Regions from separate parts of the Paenibacillus sp. FA6 genome, predicted to be linked through region 1. Evidence: riboswitches for the same ligand, from Rfam matches in the RefSeq annotation. Region 1 holds a riboswitch; each other region holds the start of a gene.
The links. A riboswitch is a leader RNA that binds a small molecule or an ion and turns the genes downstream of it on or off. The one in region 1 is predicted to bind cyclic di-AMP.
Positions count from the first base shown of each region.

Region 1 (5,690 bases):
TGATCATTTCTTTTTTATCCATCAATTTCTGCTTTACAAAGACCATCTTAAGCAATTGTGGAATCTTCTTGAGCTCTGACATAGGGAAGCCGATGAAGAGGGTTGCTGCTAGACCTCCCAAAATAATGACATAAGCAGCCGGTACGAGAAGACTAGTCAATGGTGAGCCTTTGAGCACCATACCTACCACTACCGAGACAATACCTAGAATTAATCCAATAATCGTTGAAATTTCCATTGTACACCTCATCCATGAGAAATAGAATTGAATCCTTTCATGCCGCCAAATGAAAATAGAAAAGATGGACTGTCGCACAAGAGACGCATTATACTATATTATCGACATAAAGGGCTTTTTATTTAAGGTCTATTTTCCTGTATAATGAAATGAATTGTAAAAGTTTTGTTACAAACGAAATGGAGGGCTAAAAATTGGGTGTAAAACATGGTCGTGATTACGAAGTTATTTTCCAAGAGTTAACAGTTGCTGTAGGTAGAATTACAGATAGTTATTTATTCTTTGAGATGGAAGAAGAGGAATGGGTTCAGCTATCGGACGGGGATAAGCAAGAAGTCATGGAAGCTTTGGCGGAAGATTTATTCTATGGACTGGGAACAGAGCCATCTATAGCGGTTGGAAGTGGCGTGGTTATCCATGACCGAGAGAATCATCGAATTAATATACTGATTGGAGATAAGGAACTGGCCGTTGTGTCTTTAATCTAATAGAGAATGTTGCATGAAAGGCTATTTGAAAGAATACAATGATAAAAGTGCGTGTTCAAAATATACCTTTTTGGACTACCTCTACAAGGTACGGGGTTATCGTTAGATAACATGGGTATGGAAAGGTGGCAGCTTAAAGAGTGACGTATACAAAGGAAGAAGTGGACGTACATTTGAGTCAGCTTAAGGGCTGGGAGTTAGTTGAGGAGCGCTTTATAGAACGCAGATTCACTTTTTCAAGTTTTATGAAGGGAATTTCATTTGTAGATGAAGTAGCAACCATCTCTGAGGCCTTTAACCATCATCCTCTGATCACCATTGATTATCAGAATGTTATTCTCCGTCTCACTTCTTGGGATGAAGGATATCTAACTGCTGTAGACATGAAAGAGGCGAAGCAATATAATGAGGCCTTTGAAAAAATGTGTGCAAATGAGAGAAATCATGATGCAGGGATTGTGAAAAGTAGATAGAAAGTGAAGAGTAGCAAGATTTGACGCAGAACGGGTACCGTCCCAATAAGGAAGGTACCCGTTTTTGCATGTCAAAATATAAGAAAGTATAAGTTTCACTTGATACTCTAATTCTTATATTTCGGCAGAGACGGATACCGTCCTTCAAAAGGACAGCGTAGCCGTTTCAGCTTGTGTTATTTCTTTTGAGCTAACCACTGCGCGACATTAGCAATTTCTTCTTCTGCTAATGTATCTTTGAAGCCAGGCATAATTCCTTTACCTTTACTAACCAATGTGTATATTTCTTCAGGTGACATAGTGCTACCAATTGCTTGTAGGTTTGGACCTACTCCACCTTGTAGCTGATCACCGTGACAAGAAATACAACTTGCTTTAACTAGTATTTCGGCTGCTGAAGCATCCAATACAACTTCTGGCATACTAGGTTTTACAACCTTGTTTTCTTCCCCTTGACCAGGCAGTGTAAACATAAGCACGATGGCTAGAATACATGCAGTAAAGAAGAAACCACTCATGATATATTTCTTCATCTTGTTCACCCTTTCTTATGTAAGCTGATAATTTTATTATAACGGATGGGAAACGTACATCATACCTATTGTGCCAAAAAAGAAACGAAAAATCCAGTATATATTATATAAAGGGCGTTAAGGAGTGCTATTTATCATAGAAATCGGAAGGTTGTCTTAAAACCATGCAAAAAAAAGGCTTCATACCATCCGGAGTGAGTCGTTCATAAGTATCCGTAATTTCAAACCCTGCTTTGAGGTATACCTGGATGGCGCGCTTGTTCCAGGTTAGGACCTCTAAGTCAATTTCATCATGGGGGCTCCGACGTACTGCCTCACAAACAATGGATTGTACAACAACCTTTCCTAATCCCTGTCCGCATAAATCAGGTCGCATGCTGATACCAAGACGAGTTACGCCTTCTAACGGGAAGAACTGAGCAAATCCGCAGAGTTCCCCTTGTGCATTCGTCACAGAAGCATACTGTTCTTTACGAATGATGGGATCGCCAAATTCAATACCTAGTGCTTCCATTTGGTCCCATGGCATCCATCCGTAAATATCGTAGGGAGTGGGATAAGTCCATTCCGATATAGCGCGAGCATGGTCAATGTCCATGGGTGTGATGATCAAATCCGGGTGATTCATACATAGATTCCTTTCTGTAAGAGGTAGTTCAAACCTGACCTTTTGAACTACCACTATAATAGGGATGAAATGAAAGAGCCTGCAGTTGAGATTCTATTGAAATCTCAACTGCAGGCCCGTTAATAACAATTATTTAATTATCGAGTGCAGCAGATTCATATGTATTATCACTCATAATTCTTTTAGCGCCAACGTAACCGTTTGTATAATAGGCTTGGCTAAGTGAGTTAATAATGACACCTTTAGATGAAGACGCATGTGCAAACTTTCCATCACCTACGTATATTCCAACGTGCGATACAAGACCTTTTCCAGTAAAGTTAAAGAAGACAAGATCTCCTTCTCTTAAGTCCTTCTGTGCAATTGCTGTGCCCATACTAAATTGGGAACCTGATTGATGGGGTAATTCAACACCGAGCTTATCAAAAATATACATTGTAAATCCTGAGCAATCGAATCCATTGGTGCTTACTCCGCCACCTACATATTCAGTCCCGATCGTCGGATCGATAGCCTTGTCCAGCTTGGAATCTGCGAAAGCGCTTCCAGTTCCGAAGGACAACAATATTGTCATTCCTAGTGCTACTGATATTAATTTCTTCTTCAACAAGATAACTCCTTCCGGTGCCTGCGAGGTTAGCTTAAGGATTCGGTTGAAGGTTCCCTATGATCCCTCTGTTGCAAGATCAATTCACCCAAGACGGTTCCCCCACTTCCCGTTGTATCGGGAATTCGGCAGATATAGTTAACGTAAATGTTACAAAACTTATTACAAAGTTGTTACTATGTACTTACTTGAACTATTGTAGCAAAGGAATGGCGTTTTGGCAATTGTTTCTATCATATTTGAGGTATATTATTTAATTTTGTTGAAAAAGGAGACCTACGAAAGAGATGTCGACTCCTCGATAGGTCTTCCTAAGGTACTATTTATTGTATTGTTAATTGTAAGCAGCTGCTTGATATTTGGCAGTACTCATGACTCGTTTGGCACCAACATAGCGCTTGGCGTAGTAACTTTCGTTTAGAGAACTGATGATGACACCACGTGAAGTAGATGCATGAGCAAATTTTCCACTACCGACAAATACACCAACATGAGATACACCTTTTCCGGAAGTGTTGAAAAAGACTAGATCTCCAGGTCTCATCTCATTACGTGATACGGCTGTACCTGTTTTGAACTGTGCTGAAGACTGTCTTGGCAAGGTGATGCCTAATTTCGTGAAGACATACCGAGTGAAGCCAGAACAATCAAATCCGTTGGTGGATGTTCCACCAGTCTTATAACTAACTCCAATGGTACGGTCAATGACCGAATCCATGGTTGAGTCGGCGAATACGCTACCTGTTCCAATGGTAAATGCAAGAGCCATACTTAATACGCTAGCAGTTAACTTCTTGTTCAATTACGTTTTCCCCTTCCAATGCCTGCGAGGTTAGCTTAAGGATTCGGTTGAAGGTACCCTATGATCCCTCTGATTCAAGATCAATTCACCCATATAATTGGATCCCCCGCCCCCTGGTGCTTAGGAATTCGGCTGTATGATGCACCAATAAGTGACAATCGTCGATAACTAATAATATGAATAGGTTGTAAAGGTTACAAAGTTGTTACAAGTGATATCTTAACAGAGGATTTATACTTTGGCAAATTCCAATAACTCAATAAAGACAAGAAACCCCCGACCCTTTTGGTGAAAAGGACGGAGGCTTCTTATAACAAGCAATTATTAAGAGACATAAAGGAGAGTTATTATGACTTGTAAAATTTGGAGTGCCACAAATGATAATGAGAAGTGATATGCCACAATTTAAATAGACAAGCTATTAGTGGATAGGACTGTTGAAGTATGAGGGCGAGAAGCCCTGACCACACAAGTGAGAGACCAGTAAATAGGCAGAAGAGAAGTAAACTGAATACGCCCAAGATAAGGGATATGCCAATAACAGGAAGCGCATTGCGCAAACATATCAGGGCAGAGGAGAAGATGCCTGCTGACCCTATTTTTCCAAATTGCATGAAGAGGATGACCTGGTGTATGACATATCGGTATATGCCCCATCCCAGCACATAAGGAATAGCCTGAAGTAATATGGATGGTGACATAAAGCCGCTAATGGCTAACGTATAAAGCTTAGGGATTAACCAGTACGCGGGAAGAAGAACCAATAATGCCTCGCTCCAATAGAATAGCATCACTGGTTTGGCGTACAAAGCCATACCTTTGAAGAAGAAAAGCCCTGTCTCACCCTTTTGTTCTTGGTGAAGTCCATAGAATATGCCTGAATGAATGAAAGGGGTGAGAAGCATACGAAAGAGTAACATACCCAGTAGAATCCACATATAGTTGTGAACGGTTTGGCTATGTGTGAGATTCAATTGACCCTCAACATAGAATAAGATCTGACTTAATTCAGTGGGAGGTGGATCTGGGTAGCGCTGAAGTAAAGGAACTACGACTGAATTGACTAAACGGTACAGAAAGTAACTGAAGAGAAGTTGGTACAGAAATAGAATGATAACGACGTAGAATTGATTCTTGACACTGATCCAGCCATTGGCGATATTCGTCCTCACCGTTCTTCACCTCACCAGGACAGACTTCCAAGCCATACTTCAAGCAGCTTGGTCATGCTAATATTCCAGCGGGAGACCTTCTCGATATCTAGCTCCGCTGTTAAATAGTTATTGATATATTTATTCTCCAGTACAAGTGTGTAATCTGGATCAATGAGAGCCGAGGAAAGAGGCGATTTATATTGTAGCTTGAACTGGATAGTGTCTCCTGTTCCATTCCATACCTTGTGTAAGGTATGACCATCAGCGAAGGTAAACCGTATTGGGATATTGGAGTAGGTACCATCTAGTCGGCTTACAGTTACGTTCGATTCATATTGTGTCCCAGAGGCAACGTCTTTCTTCTGTACTGTGATGCTATCAACAGCAAAGTCGGTCATTTGTTTACCATAGACATATTGATCGAAAAAGGATTGCCACGATTTATGGGTGACCTGCTCCACAATCATTTGGAAATCACGGGTTGATGGGTGGGAAAAGCGGTACTTCTGAGTGTAGGCCGTCATAATCTTACTCATCTTCTGCTGACCTACCTGTCTCTCAATACTTTTTAACACTAACTTGCCACGGTAATAGACATTCTGAGCATAATGTTCCTGAGAGCCATATTTCCATGCCTCCTGTGTGAGTGAGGCGGGTGAAGGGATGATCGTGGCTTGGACGGGAAGGTTGGGGACGAGTCCGAATTCCTGCTCCATCAGCTGATCTTCTGCATATGAGGTGAAACCCTCATCTAGCCAGGCCTCTTC
Region 1 is NZ_CP188820.1:4,839,146-4,844,835, reverse strand. Features, by position in the region: gene motA (flagellar motor stator protein MotA) at 1-238, opposite strand, end outside; gene ACP8HI_RS22010 (hypothetical protein) at 433-726, shown strand; gene ACP8HI_RS22005 (4a-hydroxytetrahydrobiopterin dehydratase) at 867-1,199, shown strand; gene ACP8HI_RS22000 (c-type cytochrome) at 1,376-1,732, opposite strand; gene ACP8HI_RS21995 (GNAT family N-acetyltransferase) at 1,860-2,360, opposite strand; gene ACP8HI_RS21990 (C40 family peptidase) at 2,494-2,967, opposite strand; cyclic di-AMP (ydaO/yuaA leader) riboswitch at 2,971-3,108, opposite strand; gene ACP8HI_RS21985 (C40 family peptidase) at 3,302-3,769, opposite strand; cyclic di-AMP (ydaO/yuaA leader) riboswitch at 3,774-3,913, opposite strand; gene ACP8HI_RS21980 (hypothetical protein) at 4,117-4,941, opposite strand; gene ACP8HI_RS21975 (M1 family metallopeptidase) at 4,953-5,690, opposite strand, start outside.

Region 2 (5,690 bases), 590 kb from region 1:
TCTTATATCCATAAGTGTACAAACAGGTCAATAGCTTTGATCCCGACAAAGGGAGCAATAACTCCACCAAGTCCATAAATAAGCAAATTGCGACTGAGCAACTTACTTGCACCCATAGGCTTGTATTTAACACCTTTCATAGCAAGCGGAATGAGCAGTGGAATAATGACAGCGTTGAAGATGAGTGCTGAGAGTATTGCCGAGAGCGGTGAACCTAAATTCATTACATTCAGCACATTCATTTCGGGAATAGCGACCATAAACATCGCTGGTATGATGGCGAAATATTTCGCTACGTCATTCGCAATGCTAAAGGTCGTTAACGCCCCACGTGTCATTAATAGTTGCTTGCCGATAGCAACAACCTCAATAATCTTGGAAGGATCCGAATCAAGATCGATCATATTAGCTGCTTCCTTCGCAGCCGTCGTTCCACTGTTCATGGCTAAGCCTACATCGGCTTGAGCAAGTGCCGGAGCATCATTCGTACCATCACCTGTCATAGCAACTAGTTTACCTTCGTTTTGTTCACGACGGATAACTGCGATTTTATCTTCCGGTGTACTTTCCGCAATGAAACTGTCAACGCCTGCTTCACGAGCAATGGTCGCTGCAGTCAGAGGATTATCTCCTGTACACATGATGGTTTTGATCCCCATCTGTCTTAATTGATCAAACCGCTCTTTCATGCCCGGTTTTACAGTATCCTTTAGATAAATCAATCCATAGATAACGCCGTCTACTGCAACTGCAAGCGGTGTTCCTCCATCAGAAGCAATCACGTTCGCCTTTTCTTCCAAATCTGCAGGAATGAGTCCTCCTTGGGATTCAACCCATTTCCTTACAGAGTCAACGGCTCCTTTACGTACATGACGTCCGTCTTTCAGATCGATACCGCTCATTCGCGTTTGTGCTTTGAATTCAATGAATTCTCCACCTGCTGCAAGTTGATCCTCTACGGTATAATCAAGTTTTCTCATAAGTTCAAGTACAGATCGCCCCTCAGGCGTCTCATCCTTCAAGGAGCTTATCGCCGCCCAATAACCCAACTCATTCTTAGACATTCTACCTACAGGTATAAATTCACTTGCCATCCGATTACCAAACGTGATTGTTCCTGTCTTATCGAGAATCATCGTGTTGATATCACCAGAAGCCTCGACGGCTTTTCCCGACATCGCCAACACGTTGAATTGGGTCACGCGGTCCATACCTGCAATACCTATGGCGGATAGTAAGCCACCAATCGTTGTTGGTATTAGACATACTAACAATGAAATGAGGACTGGAATCGGCAGATCAATGTCGAAATATTTAGCGATGGGAGCCAACGTCACCACTACGATTAGAAATATTAACGTCAAACAAGTAAGCAACGTATTAAGTGCTATTTCATTGGGTGTCTTCTGACGGGTCGCACCTTCTACAAGAGAGATCATCTTGTCGATAAAGGATTCGCCTGGATCAGCAGTAATCCGTACTATGATTTCATCGCTGACTACCCGTGTTCCACCGGTTACCGAGTTGAAATCACCCCCAGCTTCCTTGATCACGGGAGCTGATTCGCCCGTGATCGCCGATTCATCCACTGATGCTAATCCTTCAATAACTTCACCATCTCCAGGAATCATCTCTCCCCTTGAGACAATAACGACATCGCCTTTACGTAACTCCGTAGAATTAACAACCTTAATCTCCGAGCCTATACGTTTATTAGCTTTAATTTCCTGCTTACCTTTCTTCAAGGAGTCGGCTTGCGCCTTCCCACGTCCTTCTGCTAGCGATTCAGCGAAGTTAGCGAATAGGACCGTAAATAACAATATCAAGAACACCGTGATATTAAACCCCAGTTGATCTTCGGTTCCGAAATAACTTGGAAATAGAACCATCATCAGTACAACCAATGTCCCCACCTCAACAACAAACATCACGGGATTCTTTATCATAAACATTGGATTCAATTTGATAAAACTCTCTTTAACAGCATGTTTGGCTATTTCACCATTGAACATGCTTTGGCGGTTATTACTCATCGTTCAAGCACCTCGTTCTAATGGAGTGTTAAAAATTCGGCCACAGGGCCCAAGACAATGACCGGAAGAAACGTCAACGCCCCGATCAATAGGACAACACCGAGCAATATTCCAATAAATAGCTTATTATCCGTACGGAATGTACCGATCGTTTCAGCAACAGGTTTCTTAGCACTAAGTGAACCCGCTACTGCAAGCATCGCAATAATCGACATGTAGCGTCCAAAGAACATCACGAGACCGGTCGATACGTTCCAGAATACGTTATTATCCGCAAGCCCTTCGAAACCGGAGCCGTTGTTCGCTGCAGATGAAGTGTATTCATATAAGACCTGGGATAAACCATGGAATCCCGGATTACTTATTGAACCATAGCCCGAAGCGGTCATGAATGAGAGCGCCGTAGGAACTAAGATAATAAACGGATGCACCAGAATAACAAGTGCAATCAACTTCATTTCCCTGGCCTCAATCTTACGTCCTAAGAACTCTGGGGTCCGCCCAACCATTAGCCCACAAATAAAGACAGCTAATATTGCGTACATCAACATGTTAACCAACCCGACACCTTTACCTCCAAATACGACGTTGAGCATCATTCCAGAAAGTGCTGCAAGTCCTCCGAGAGGTGTTAATGTGTCATGCATGTTGTTGACCGATCCCGTTGTCGCAGCCGTTGTAACGGTAGAGAACAATGCCGATTGTGCTATGCCGAACCGAACCTCTTTTCCTTCCATACTACCTTGAGAAGATTCAATACCTAGCGCATTAATCGCAGGGTTTCCGGAATTTTCAGACATATAACTGACGCTTAGAAATACCAAGAACAGAATCATCATGGCTGAGAATATGACCCATCCTTGCTTCTTGTTCCTCGCAAACAGACCAAACATATACGGTAGCGATGCTGATAAAGTCCACATACTTAATATTTCAATAACATTCGTCAGTGGACTTGGATTCTCAAATGGATGAGACGAGTTGACTCCAAAGAATCCACCACCATTTGTTCCAAGATGTTTAATGGACTCCAGTGAAGCGATCGGACCCATAGATATTTGTTGCGCTACCCCTTCAAGCGTTGTTATCGAAGCTGTCGGGTCGAACGTTTGTGGTACTTTTAAGCCAACCAATACGATGGTAACAACAAGTGCTAGTGGTACGTAGATACGAATAATAGCTTTGGTGAAATCCTGAAAAAAGTTACCTAACCCTTCCCCACTCCGGGTAATCCCGCGAATAAATGCGACCGCAATCGCAGCTCCTGACGCTGCCGATGTGAACATCATCATCGTAATAATTGCCATTTGCGTTAAATAAGTCAAACCACTCTCGCCGCTGTAATGCTGCAGATTGGTATTGGTCATAAAACTGATGATTGTGTTAAGGGCGAGCGATGCTTCCATATTCTCGTTACCACTTGGATTTCCTGGCAGGATTCCTTGAAAACGTAGAAGCAAGTAACCAATGGCGACTAACGCCGCATTCGTAGCAATTAAACTCAGTACAACCTGTTTCCAATTCATACTGTCACGATTTCTTAACCCGATGATCTTGAAGATCACATTTTCGATGGAACCGAATATCTTATCCGTCCGATTGGGTTCATTGGAGAATACATGAAACATATAAGTACCCACTGGCTTCACCAGCAACAGTAGTACAACAATCACAATTCCTATTTGCAGTAAGTCCATGCTTAATATCCTCCTTATAGGGATGATTTCTTTGAATGAATATGTGTTTCTAGAATTTCTCAGGATTGACTAACGCATATATAAGGTAAATGAAGATGAGTATGGTTAATGTAAGTACAACAATCATTGTTCCCTTCCCCCTCCATCCACCAACGTTCCGCACCAATGCGTGAACAGTAACAATAATCCGAATCCAACAATTATAGTAATGACCATGTAGACATCCATCATTATGGGATTGCCCCTCTCTCATGTAGATTTTTGATGGTTGATCCTTATTCTATTTTTCAATTAGGAATCCAACGACCACGGACGGCAGATCTGAAGATACAGACAACCAAATTGATCACATCTTCCTTAATTAGGTCCTCTCTTACCTTTTAAAGACAACAAAAAAGAAGCTCAGTGAAAAGTAGCTTTTCCAGAGCTTCTTAGTAAGTCCATGACCAAATAAACTCATGAACCAGCCAGAAGGCGGTTTGCTGCCTCTCCCTGCACGCTTACGAGGTTAGCTGTCGGATTCGGGCGAGGAAGTCGCCCTATTCTCAAGTCACTGGTACAGTACTTAAGAAATTCACCCCATGGACATGTCCGGCGTTTACGCAGCAGACATCTCCGATTGGTTCCCCCGTTTCTGAATTACACAGAATTCAGCGTTCAAGACATTCTTTCAATAAACTTTACATAACGCATTCCTCTCTCAGATTTATGCTTACGAGGTTAGCTGTCGGATTCGAGCCGTGAGAGTCGCTCTACCCAGCAAAGACCGAATTGACCTTGCCAGGATTCACCCCTGCAGCTACCAATTTCCGACTCTCACACCGAAAAAAGGTAACTACTTTTGGTTCCCCCGTTCTCCGCCACAAGGCGAAAACTCAGCGAAATTAATAATTGAATATATTAACAATTTGTATTTCGTTATGAATCATACACCCGCCCCAACCTACTGTAAAGGTGACTCAACCCCTTCCTAGAGCGAAATAAGGAGTGTCTAGACCAATGATAGCGATTAAAAAATCAAATACCTCCTCCCTGCTCATTGATGCTCCCTATATATCGTTTTCTTATAAATACATTAATATATCCCTATTATTCCAATACAAAAAAGGCCCCCACGAAATGGGTGACCTTATCTGAATTTATACCTAACTTCATGACTATCTGGACCCTAACTAATTCAAATAGATTAAGGACTTTCCACCGTAATAGATCCCACATCGGAGGTCAGTGTTATCAATGGTCCACCGCCATTCATATCACTTTCCCCTTTGGGCGCTCCAACGACTCGACCGACATCGCTGCTCACTTTTAAACTATATTGAAGTGTCTCTGCGAGTATTGCCTTGATACTACCGACATCCGTTTTTGCTATGAGAGTGCTCTCGCTATCCATTTGATTAATTCCAAGTTGAAGACTACCTACATCTGACGTTATCTTGGACTCCCCTTGGATTTGAGCACCTTCGATATAAATCGTGCCCACATCACTACGAATATCATAGATCCCCTGTAGATTATGGAGTTTAATTCTGCCCACATCACTTTGGATCTTGTAGCGATTCACTGAATCTGGAAGTTCCACCTTATAATCGATGCTGAATTGTGAGAACCCGTATTCCTTCTTTACCCACTTCCACATATCCGTCTTCTCGTTACCCTTAGGGTGTGTGGTAATCTCCAATTGATCTCCTCGTGTAACTACAGAGATTTCAGTATTGTCGATAATTTCCTGATATTTGGATTCACGTGATGGCTTATTAGGAAATGAGAACGTTGCGCTCACCGTCATCTGATCATCCGTGGTCGCTGTTACCTCGATGCTGCCTACCTCATTTTCCAACAGTAGATCCGATGCAGAACCTATCTCTTGTGTGAGCGATATCTCTTTATGAATACCATCGTTCTTTAATTCCTCAGCCCAATCCGAGATCGAATCCTCAAATTTATTGGTGCATCCAGC
Region 2 is NZ_CP188820.1:4,253,152-4,258,841, forward strand. Features, by position in the region: gene kdpB (potassium-transporting ATPase subunit KdpB) at 3-2,033, opposite strand; gene kdpA (potassium-transporting ATPase subunit KdpA) at 2,051-3,730, opposite strand; gene kdpF (K(+)-transporting ATPase subunit F) at 3,780-3,857, opposite strand; cyclic di-AMP (ydaO/yuaA leader) riboswitch at 4,212-4,396, opposite strand; cyclic di-AMP (ydaO/yuaA leader) riboswitch at 4,425-4,621, opposite strand; gene ACP8HI_RS19555 (hypothetical protein) at 4,917-5,690, opposite strand, start outside.
Region 2: linked by a shared signal. The riboswitch ahead of kdpF (K(+)-transporting ATPase subunit F) and the one ahead of ACP8HI_RS21990 (C40 family peptidase) in region 1 are both predicted to bind cyclic di-AMP.

Region 3 (5,690 bases), 1.4 Mb from region 1:
TATATTCTCGTTAGACCCGATAATAACCATAATATCATCTGTCCGAAGCTGATCCATAGCGGTAGGAGCTATAATAATTCCATTTGCCCTATACAAGGCTACGATACTACAGCTAAATCTCACACGCGTGTTTATTTCCGCCAATGCCTTCCCATCAAGCCGGGCTGGAACTTTAATCTCTACAATACTGTAATCTTTCGAAAGTTCAATATAATCCAACAGATTGGGAGTAACCAATTGATGTGCAACCCGTATGCCCATATCCCGCTCCGGGTATACGATCCGATCTACTCCAAGTTTCTCAAGCGCTCTCCCATGCAGAACAGATATCGCTTTAGCTATAACCTTAGATACCCCTAATTCCTTTAATATGATCGTCGCAAGAATACTCATTTGGATATCGTCTCCAATAGCTACAATCCCACAATCAAAATTACGAACACCTAGCGATTTCAGTACCTCTTCATCTGAGGCATCAGCTACAACAGCGTACGTGAGTAATTCACTCATATTACTTACAATCTCTTCATTTCTATCAATACCTAGCACTTCATAGTTTAGTGCCATAAGTTCAAGTGCTACTGCCGATCCAAACCGCCCTAACCCAATAACAACAAACTGCTGTTTTTTCATTTTTATCCGCGTACTCCTTTTTCATACTTCAATTTCTTATTTATCCAATGATAACTTTACCCTCAGGATGACGGTATAATTCTTTCCCTTTCTTTGGTCCTAGTGCATAAGCAAGTGTAATCAGCCCTAGACGACCAGCAAACATCGTAAAGATAATAAGTATTTTCCCTGTAAAAGTTAGTTGTGTTGTTAATCCCATCGATAACCCTACCGTACCGAAGGCAGATGTGGTCTCGAATAATATCATTAAGAAACTACTATCTTCTGTCGTGGAGAGTACCATGACTACACCTATGATGAGCAAAAGTGAAAGTAATGTAATCGTCAGAGCTTTGAATATCCGTTCTTGTGCAAGTCGGTAGCGGAACATCACAATATCATCTCGGCCACGTAACATCGCAATAACGGCTCCAATAATGATTGTAAACGTCGTGGTCTTGATCCCACCTCCAGTAGATCCTGGCGAAGCACCAATGAACATAAGTATAACCATGAAAAATTGAGAAGCCTGTCGCATATCTCCAATAGCAATGGTGTTGGCTCCAGCTGTACGTGTCGAAACTGATTGAAAAAAGGAACTGAGAATCTTTCCTCCTCCATGCAACGGTCCCAATGTTTTTGAATTTGAAAATTCGAAAACATATATAATGATCGCTCCGAATAAGATCAGGAATGTTGTCATGGACAGCACAACTTTAGAGTGCAGTGATAATCTTCGTGTTCTTCGAAAATCTACAATATCAGATAACACAATAAATCCAATCCCACCTGACACAATCAGGAACATAACTACAAAATTCACTATAGGGTCATATACTGAACCTGTGAGGCTGTGGAAATTACCGAATAGATCGAAACCAGCATTGTTAAACATAGAAATCGCATGAAAAATTCCAAAGTATAAAGCTTTTCCAAAAGGCATGTCAAATGCCCAACGACTGGTCAACATAATGGCTGCAGTACCTTCTATAACGAATGAGAATAATAATACTTTTCGGATCAAACGTACTATACCTTCCATTGTGTTCTGATTCATCGCTTCTTGCAGTAGTAATCGATCCCGAAGCGAAATCTTCCTTTTTAGAGCAAATGAGAACATCGTCGCCATCGTCATAAATCCAATACCACCCACTTGAATGAGTACAATAATGACAATTTGACCAAATGTACTAAAAAATATTCCTGTATCCTTAACTACCAACCCTGTTACGCAGGTAGCTGATGTAGCGGTAAATAATGCATCAATAAAAGCTAGCGACTTACCTGTTGCATTAGAGATAGGTAACGTAAGTAGCAAAGCTCCTAACATAATAATACTGGCGAAACCCAATACTAGAATTTGCGGAGGGGCTAATCTGATCCAACTCAACTTCAATTTCAATACTTTCACCCCTTTGAAGCCAACAAAAAAAGCACTGGAAATCCAATGCCTCTCGGGTTGGTTCCTGATAGCATATCGCCTACGAGGTTAGCTGACGGATTCGGGCATGCACAGGTTGCCCTATTCGATAAACAAATAACGAAATTCACCCCATTAATACAATGGTTCCCCCGTATTTCATATGAAAATTCGGCGCATTTTTAATTTGCATCACGATTATAATCCTTATTTACAAACTGTACAAAGTTCCTTTTCGTATAAATGATTCAATATAACCTTAAAAGAGCATAAGGAACGTTCTCCAAGGGTCATTCTCTCTGTTTATATGTTATTATCTTCGCTTTTATCATGTTTTCGTATTTTTATCTTACAGTTACTGGATTAACAACTTGAACCTATGCTATGTTTACGTTATTCTAATGGCTATATAAAAATTTGGGAGGGGAATGAATGAATTCTTTAGGGCAACCTTTGAAACTGAAAGCCAACTATAAGGTTTTGGGTATTCTCGCCGCTATCGGTCTGCTTCTATTCATGATTGTGCAAGTTTTTCCTAGTACAGCTTCAGATACATTGGAGCAACAAAGCAGTGATTTAATCAGTAAGGAACGAGCAAGAGAAGTTGCAACACAATATGCTGAATCACAACTTCAACTTCAGGTATTATCTTCTCAAGAAAGTCTCGTCACATACCAATCTCACTCAGAATTATATGGTTATCTTGCCAAAGAGAAACTCGTAAAGAAATATAACGAAACTTTCACAAGTAAATATCCATATGATGTATATCGTGTCCGCTTGGAGGTATTCGATTCAACTAAACCCTTCAATATTGATGTACATATGAACACAGGTGAAGTCGTAGCTTTTGCTCAAGAAAGAGCTCTTACCGCACCGCCAATAGAAATTTCTATGAACCCAAGAGATCAAGAGGCTCTTGCTGCACAATGGCTGAGTAAATCAGGCTATAATCCAAGTGATTTCCACATCGTTCCGAATAAAGAGTCACACCTTACATATGCTGATTCAACTACGATGATCGGTAATGCTGAATTACAGTTTAATTTCACCTTTGGATCTGAGCAAATACTATCCTTCCAACCTTCATTTTCAGTTCCAGAAGAGCATACTTCGTATGTGAACAATGAACATACGAAAGCACTCTGGATGACTTTCCTTGGATACGGGCTTCTGACTCTAGTGCTGGGTATACTCGCTATCGTTTACAGTGCATTAACTAGAAGACATACTTCTTTTGTAAGAGGTATCTTTCTGAGTTCCTTTTATTTCATTGTATCCATGTTGAGCACACTAAATATGTTGCCTGCATTGGAAGCGCAAGGAGTTACAGGACCCAATCTAATCATCGGATTGATCGTACAAGGGGCTCTCACTCTGGTCATGGCTGCGTTACTGTACTTCTCGCTTGTAGGCGGAGATGGCTTATGGAGAAAGGAAGCAGATCTTAATCCGTGGCCACGCTGGAAAGAAACAGGTTATGGACATTATGTACTCCACAGCATGCTCGTTGGGTATTTATGGGCATTAATATTGTTAGGAATACAATCCATTATTTATTTCACTCTTGATCTAACGATCCATAGTTGGTCCACGACAGATGCAACGCAGTCTCCTATCAACATGATCTATCCCTGGATGTTGCCATTATTAGCATGGGTGGCTGGAATTTCCGAGGAAGCTGTTTATCGTTTATTCGGCATAAAGATGATGAAGAAGCTTGTCAAGAATACATTTGTGGCCTGCCTGATTCCATCCATCATCTGGGCATTCGGTCATACGCTTTATCCGATTTACCCCGTCATTTCACGGCCAATAGAGCTTATTATCATCGGACTACTCTTCAGTTTCATCTTTTTACGCTATGGCTATATCGCTGTCATGTTCAGTCATGTTGTGTTTAATAGCATCCTTATGGGGTTCAGCCTATTCACACTAGGTGACACCACGAACATCATAGCTGGAGTTGTTTCTATGATCATGCCATTCATCGTCGCTTACGTCATTTACATTGTTCACTCCATGAAAAAAGAGAAGCCTTATGTTATGACTCCTCCTGAAGTGCTGCAATAATTTGTGAGGCGAGCTTCTCGCCTATCGAGAGAGACCGGAAGTCTTCGACACTGGCCTCTCTTATTTTTTTGAGTGAACCGAAATGCTTCAGCAGAAGCTTACGGCGCTTATCTCCCACGCCTGGAATGGCATCGAGCTGCGAAGTAACCATCGATTTGCCCCTCTGTTCACGGTGAAAGGTAATGGCAAAGCGATGTACCTCATCTTGAATCCTCTGTAAAAGATAGAATTCCTGGCTATCGCGTGGAAGATGAATCGTTTCAGCCGGATCACCTATCATTAGCTGTGAAGTTCTATGCTTCACGTCCTTCACTAGCCCACACACAGGTATAAATAATCCTAATTCATTCTGTAGCACATCCACAGCCACCGAGATTTGCCCTTTTCCACCATCTACAACGATTAGGTCTGGCATCTCTAAGTTCTCCTTCAATACACGCTCATAGCGACGACGAATGACCTCACGCATCGTATTGTAATCATCTGGACCCGCGACCGTACGAATTTTGTACTTTCTATATTCTTTCTTCTCAGGCTTACCATCAATAAATACAATCATGGCAGATACAGGATTGGTTCCTTGAATATTAGAATTATCGAAAGCCTCTATTCGATGTAGTGATTGAATACCTATCGCTTGACCCAAATTAGCAGCTGCTATCGAAGTCCGTTCTTCGTCGCGTTCAATAAGTCTGAATTTCTCATCTAGCGCAACCTTCGCATTCTCCGTTGCCATCACTATTAACTGCTTCTTCATTCCACGTTGTGGTACATATACTTTAATTCCTAACCACTCCTGAAGGGATGATACAACGTTGGCAGCATCCAAACTCCCTGATAATAAAGGGGTATGAAGTGTTTCGTCTATTTCCGACTCAACAACCTCATTAGTAGCCTCTGTGTTAAGTTCCTCCCGCTGTATTTCAGGGAGTAAAATCTCTTGAGGTAATGCTGGATTGTCTAGGTAATATTGCGTAACATAAGTCATAAAGTCACTGTACGCTTCCCCATAGAATGGGAACACGGAAGCGTGGCGCTGAATCATCTTCCCTTGGCGCAAATAAAGAATCTGAACACACATCCAGCCCTTATCCACGGCAAATCCGAGTACATCTCGATCTCTTGCGTCCGAAGTTGTAATTTTCTGTTTCTCCATAATCGTATCGATACTAATAATCTGATCACGAAGCTCTTGCGCTCGTTCGAAATAAAGTTCCTCGGAAGCTTCAAGCATCTTACGCTGCAGTTCCTTCCGTATTACTTCATGCCCTCCATTTAGGAAAGAGCTAATTTCTTGTGTGATTTCATCATAAGTCGCTTGAGGTACCTCATCCATACCACACGCTAAGCACTGCCCCATATGATAATAGAGACACGGCTCCTTCTGCTTCGAATTACATTTACGAAGGGGATACATGCGATCAAGAAGCCTCTTTGTCTGCTGTGCCGCATAGGCATTCGGATAAGGTCCGAAATACTTCCCCTTATCCTTCAGCACGCGACGAGTCACTTCCAATCGTGGGTGCAGCTCATTCGTAATCTTTATATAAGGGAACGTCTTATCATCTTTCAACAAAACATTATA
Region 3 is NZ_CP188820.1:3,407,644-3,413,333, forward strand. Features, by position in the region: gene ACP8HI_RS15945 (potassium channel family protein) at 1-633, opposite strand, end outside; gene ACP8HI_RS15950 (TrkH family potassium uptake protein) at 674-2,014, opposite strand; cyclic di-AMP (ydaO/yuaA leader) riboswitch at 2,076-2,219, opposite strand; gene ACP8HI_RS15955 (CPBP family intramembrane glutamic endopeptidase) at 2,465-4,105, shown strand; gene uvrC (excinuclease ABC subunit UvrC) at 4,077-5,690, opposite strand, start outside.
Region 3: linked by a shared signal. The riboswitch ahead of ACP8HI_RS15950 (TrkH family potassium uptake protein) and the one ahead of ACP8HI_RS21990 (C40 family peptidase) in region 1 are both predicted to bind cyclic di-AMP.

Region 4 (5,690 bases), 260 kb from region 1:
GCGGAGTGACAAGGGTTATGATCACTGTTCTTATTTTGTCATATTGGCGTAACATACGAATACTATAATTATTTTGTTAGATAAGAGAAGAAGATTTGCATGGGAGGAACGAACATTGAAGAACACAACGATATTAATTACCGGGGGGACAGGTTCTTGGGGACAAGCACTCGTACAAAGATTGCTAGAACTAGACCCTAAAGAAATTCGTATATTTTCCCGTAATGAGTCCCTTCAAGTAGAGATGCAACAGGCATTTCATCATAACCCCAAACTAACGTTTATCATTGGGGATATTCGAGATAAATATGAACTTATGCAGGCTTGCCATCAGGTGGATTACATCTATCACTTAGCAGCCTTAAAGCATGTACCGATCTGTGAACAACAGCCAGACAGTGCAATGAAAACCAACGTATTGGGAACGCAACATGTCATTCATGCGGCGATTACACATGGGGTTAAAAAGGTTATTTATGTATCCACCGATAAAGCTACGCATCCCTCTAGTACCTACGGTATGACCAAAGCCCTCGGCGAAAAACTAGTCGTTCATGCTAATCTCAGAGAATCCAAGACCAAGTTCGTAAGCGTGAGAAGTGGAAATGTACTCGGGTCCACCGGTAGTGTAATTCCGATTTTCAAACAAAGAATAGAGAATGGATTAGACATTTCTCTAACCGATTCCAGAATGACTCGGTTTTTCCTTACCATAGGTGATGCTATTACATTACTCCTTAAAGCGACAGAAGAGAGCATAGGCGGGGAAGTTTATGTCACAAAAATGCCTGCTTGTAGCATTAAGGATATGGCAGAAGTATTAATTGAGGATCTAGCAACGACTGCAATTCAGATCAATGAAACAGGGATTCGCCCCGGTGAAAGCCTAAATGAAGCACTTATTTCCGAGTTTGAAAGCAATCATTCCATCAATCTGGATGAGCACTATTATGTCATTCTCCCACCTTTTCAAATAGAAGGGTTACAAGATGCTTATGCAACCCGGGTTCCGGTAGATTTCCATAGTTACGATTCTAATCATGTATTAATGAGTAAAACAGAGATAAGAGAAATGTTACAAAAGGGTGGTTTCTTAGGATGAGGACCACAATCGTGTTCACTGGTGGGGGCTCCGCGGGTCATGTATCAGGCAATCTTGTATTGATACCTAAGTGTGTAGCAGAGAATTGGGACATCCATTATATAGGTTCTGAACAAGGGATTGAGAAAAAGCTCGTGTCTGACTACAAAGAAGTGACGTACCATGCCATTTCTACTGGCAAACTAAGGCGGTATTTCGCTTGGAAGAATGTGACCGACGTGTTCAACGTCATGAAAGGCATCTTTCAATCCTACAGACTCATCCGAACAATAAAACCAGATGTTGTTTTCTCTAAGGGTGGTTTTGTCTCTGTCCCCGTTGTGCTTGCGGCAAAACTCAATAAAGTGCCAATTATTATTCATGAACCAGATCTGAACCTCGGACTAGCCAATAAAATTTCACTTCCTTTTGCCACCCATATGACTACCACCTTTCTAGAAACGGCACAAAAGCATCCTTCCCCCAAAGCTGTTTATGTGGGTCACATCATGAAAGATGGCTTCAAATTAGCCGATAAACATCGTGGATTAGCCTTCTGCGGTTTCACTTATGAGAAGCCAGTTCTTCTTATTATGGGAGGTAGTCTCGGAGCACACAGCATTAACCAAATCGTAAAAGGTGTACTTTCAGAGTTAATAGATACATTTCAGGTTGTTCATATCTGCGGGGAGGGCAAGGTGGATCATTCCCTCTCTACGCATAATTACAGAGCTTATGAATTCGTCAAAAGTAGCGAATTACCGAATCTATTGGCTATGGCCGATGTCGTCGTGTCTCGTGCAGGCTCCAACTCCATTATGGAGCTACTTGCTTTGCACAAACCGATGTTATTGATACCGCATACGAATGGTGGGAGTCGATCTGGTCAACTTGCCCAGGCCCAGTATTTTCAACAAACTGGCTTTGCTGAGATGTTACTTCAAGAAGAAATGACCACTCAAGGCTTTATTAACGCGATTAGGATATTATATGAGAATCGCTATAAATACAGGGATACAATGAGACAGCATGAGAACGGCGGAGGAGCCGACAAAGTAATGGATTTAATCAGGAAAGCAAGCATATATGACTCAAGAGTCTCAAGGGAAGATTCGGTTTAGCTGGGTATGAGACTAGCATCTTGGTTACTCCTCTGTTTCATCGCTGTTGTCAGTATGTTGTTCTTCTTTGGCCTATCTTTACAGTCGTGAGAAGTCGGAAGATATAGTGGAATCGGTCAGGGAAATTAAATTAAGGGCACCCTTTTGGGTGCCCTTAATGGTTTGGCGCAAACGTTTAACGTGTCATCATCTTTTAACCAATTAAGTATTATCAATCATATAAATGAGTTGCACAAGATTACCTTCTACTTGATAAGTCATTACGAATATGTAGACTCCCTTATCTTCATTCGAAAGGTCTATTGTAACGTATCAGGGTTCTCCGCTCAAACATTTACATCAAACACGATCTCTTTCATCGTTTTATTGTTTCTAGCACCCGCTAAGTTAGGTATCACTTTATTCCCATCTAATCCTGTAACCAGGTTTTCCACTTCCACGATAGGTCCTTGTAGAGATCCCACTTCAACCACTTGGAGATCAGCCAATAAGTTGTCCAGTTTCGTTAAACCTTGTAGAGGAGAGAAATCAGTGATTTCGTTTCCCATGAACAGTTGACATTCCTCAGACTTTCTTCCTTTACAAGCATAAACGCAAGGAGTATGATAATCACTATTCTAATCCTTCGTAATCGTCTTAGAAGACCATTCAAATCACTTTTGATAAAGAAATGCTAACCTATACGTCTTTATCGCTTAATTCCCCCATGTGGGGAAACGGGGAAACCAAACGTAGCCATTACTGGCACACTGGGGTGAATCTCGATTCGAGTAGGGCGACTCTCACGCCCGAATCCGTCAGCTAACCTCGTAAGCGTATCGAGAGAGGCAACAAATTTCGTGTGCACACGGGTTTATTTAATGATCCCTTCGAAGCCTACGGAAGAGTTTCCTCTTCCGTAGGCTTCCTTTTTGTTGCCTATTCTGTACGATTACCAGGGACCTAAATAAGGTTGCTAATACCTTTTATGATATAAACAAAATTAAGGAGATATGTAATCTATGTTGGGTAAAAGTAAAATACGAGTCTGGCTAGAAGAACGGTCACCTGCTCAGGTTATAAGCGGCTATTATTTACTGGCAGTAACCATATCAATTCTATTATTCAGTATCCCAGGAGTGCATAGACTTGGAGTTAAAGTGACCTTTTTTGACACCGTCTTCACAGCTGTCAGTGTAGTAAGTGACACAGGCTTATCTGTATTTAATATTTCAGAGACCTATAGCGTATTTGGATATTTCGTCATTATGCTCGTATTGCAATTCGGGGGTATTGGCATTATGGCTATGAGCACATTCTTCTGGATGCTTTTGGGTCGAAAAATTGGATTGCGTGAACGCCGCTTGATCATGGTCGACAACAATCAGTTCGCATTATCAGGACTCGTTCAATTAGTTAAAGATATCCTGAAGATTATTCTCCTGACAGAGCTTATAGGAGCACTCATTTTTGGTTTTCATTTCTTGAAATATTATCCGACTTGGAAGGATGCATTCCTTCAAGGCTTGTTTGCATCAGTTAGTGCGACGACAAATGCTGGGATGGATATAACTGGAGAGTCCCTTTCACCTTATGCGGGCGATTACTTCGTGCAACTGGTAACTATTATATTAATTATTTTTGGTGCCATTGGATTTCCTGTATTAATTGAGGCGAAGGCATATTTATCCAGGAAAAAGATGAAGCTTGATCACCCTTTCCGCTTTTCATTATTCGCAAAGTTGACGACATCTACGTATGGAATTCTTCTTGTTATTGGGACAATCCTTATTCTGTTACTTGAATATCAACATGCTTTTAAGGGGATGACTTGGCATGAAAGCTTTTTCTATGCCTTCTTTCAAGCGACAACGACGAGAAGTGCCGGGCTTACTACAATGGATATCAACGAATTTTCAATGCCAACACTTTTGGTTATGAGTGTTTTCATGTTTATTGGAGGATCCCCCAATTCTGTAGGCGGGGGAATACGAACGACGACATTTGCTTTAAACATATTATTTATTTATCACTTTGCAAAAGGAAACCGTGAGATCAAGATCTTTAATCGAGAGCTACATCAAGATGATATTCTGAAATCACTGGCCATTACGCTATTAGCTATTGTCATGTGCTGTGTATCGGTTATAGCTATAAGCATTTCTGATAAAGAACAGCAGCTTATTGCTATATTTTTAGAAGTTTGTTCTGCCTTCGGTACAGTTGGCTTATCTATGGGAATTACCCCGGATCTCAGCATTGTTGCAAAATGCATTCTCATGGTTTTGATGTTCATAGGAAGAATCGGTTTAACTTCTTTCTTGTTTGTCATTGGCGGCCAGAAAAAGAACGCAAAGTTCCATTATCCAATAGAGAGGGTTATTACAGGTTAATCAAAACATTCAGAGGAGGAATGGGTTGTAGATTATTTAGAAAATGAGGCTTTGAAATTATACAAGCAGCCTAAACCCCCTTTATGAGAGGTTTAGACTGCTTTTCTCTTTATTTTCTAAGTCCCTACGCTGGCTCCGCCGCAATCAATTTCCGGTTTATAATCGTACTTCATATGCGATGTCACAAAAGAGCTACTTGGAATTGTTATATAGACGAAAAGCAAAGGAGGTGATTGCTTGGAAGAAGTGAGACCCAGCAACAGTGCCGCAGAGCAAATAGAGACCGCTGTTACACTTGTAAAGGCTGGAAATCATGAAGCTTATACATCTATCATTCTCAGATTTCAAAAGCCCATGTACATCTATTGCTATCATCTGCTCAAAGACCGGGAAGAGGCTCAGGATGCGGTTCAAGAGGTTTTTCTCAAAGCCTATCAGGAAATTCATCGTTACGAGCCTACCGTTTCCTTCTCAGCATGGTTGTACACGCTTGCCTATCATCACAGCCTCAACCTGTTAACAAAACAGCGCCGAAGGTTAAGGATTGCAACGTACTTTAGGCAGCAGGAGGAACCTCCAGAGCACATCCCACAGCAGGAATCGGCTGTAGCCTTATTGCTTACCTATCTTACCCCGGAAGAAAGACACATTCTACTGCTCAAAGCAGTAGAGCAATACAATTTTGAAGAGATCGGCCAAATCATGGACTGTAGACCAGCAACCGTACGGAAAAAGTATCAACGCTTACGCCAGAAGCTCATGGTACAAGCCACCAAAAAACGAAGGGTAGGCGGATTATTTGCGCAATCAAACGAATGACAGGCAAATGGAACATATTGAAGGCATGATCCGGGAAACCGGGACGCCGGAGTACAGCCTCAGCACACAAATTATGAATCGAATAGGAGAGAATACCATGAATAAGACTACTAAACGAGGTAATATGCTTAAGAAAGTATTGATCGCCAGCACTACTGCAGCAGCACTTGGACTAGGGATCATCAGCACTGGCTTTTTCTCACCGGTAATGGCAGATACGCTAGGCCAAGTCCCCCTAATAGGTAGTATATTCCAGAATAACGTGGATAACGGACTGAAATCCGCTGCAGAGAATGG
Region 4 is NZ_CP188820.1:5,104,108-5,109,797, reverse strand. Features, by position in the region: gene ACP8HI_RS23185 (SDR family NAD(P)-dependent oxidoreductase) at 116-1,102, shown strand; gene ACP8HI_RS23180 (undecaprenyldiphospho-muramoylpentapeptide beta-N-acetylglucosaminyltransferase) at 1,099-2,202, shown strand; gene ACP8HI_RS23175 (hypothetical protein) at 2,529-2,750, opposite strand; cyclic di-AMP (ydaO/yuaA leader) riboswitch at 2,885-3,034, shown strand; gene ACP8HI_RS23170 (TrkH family potassium uptake protein) at 3,204-4,574, shown strand; gene ACP8HI_RS23165 (RNA polymerase sigma factor) at 4,812-5,393, shown strand; gene ACP8HI_RS23160 (DUF4179 domain-containing protein) at 5,401-5,690, shown strand, end outside.
Region 4: linked by a shared signal. The riboswitch ahead of ACP8HI_RS23170 (TrkH family potassium uptake protein) and the one ahead of ACP8HI_RS21990 (C40 family peptidase) in region 1 are both predicted to bind cyclic di-AMP.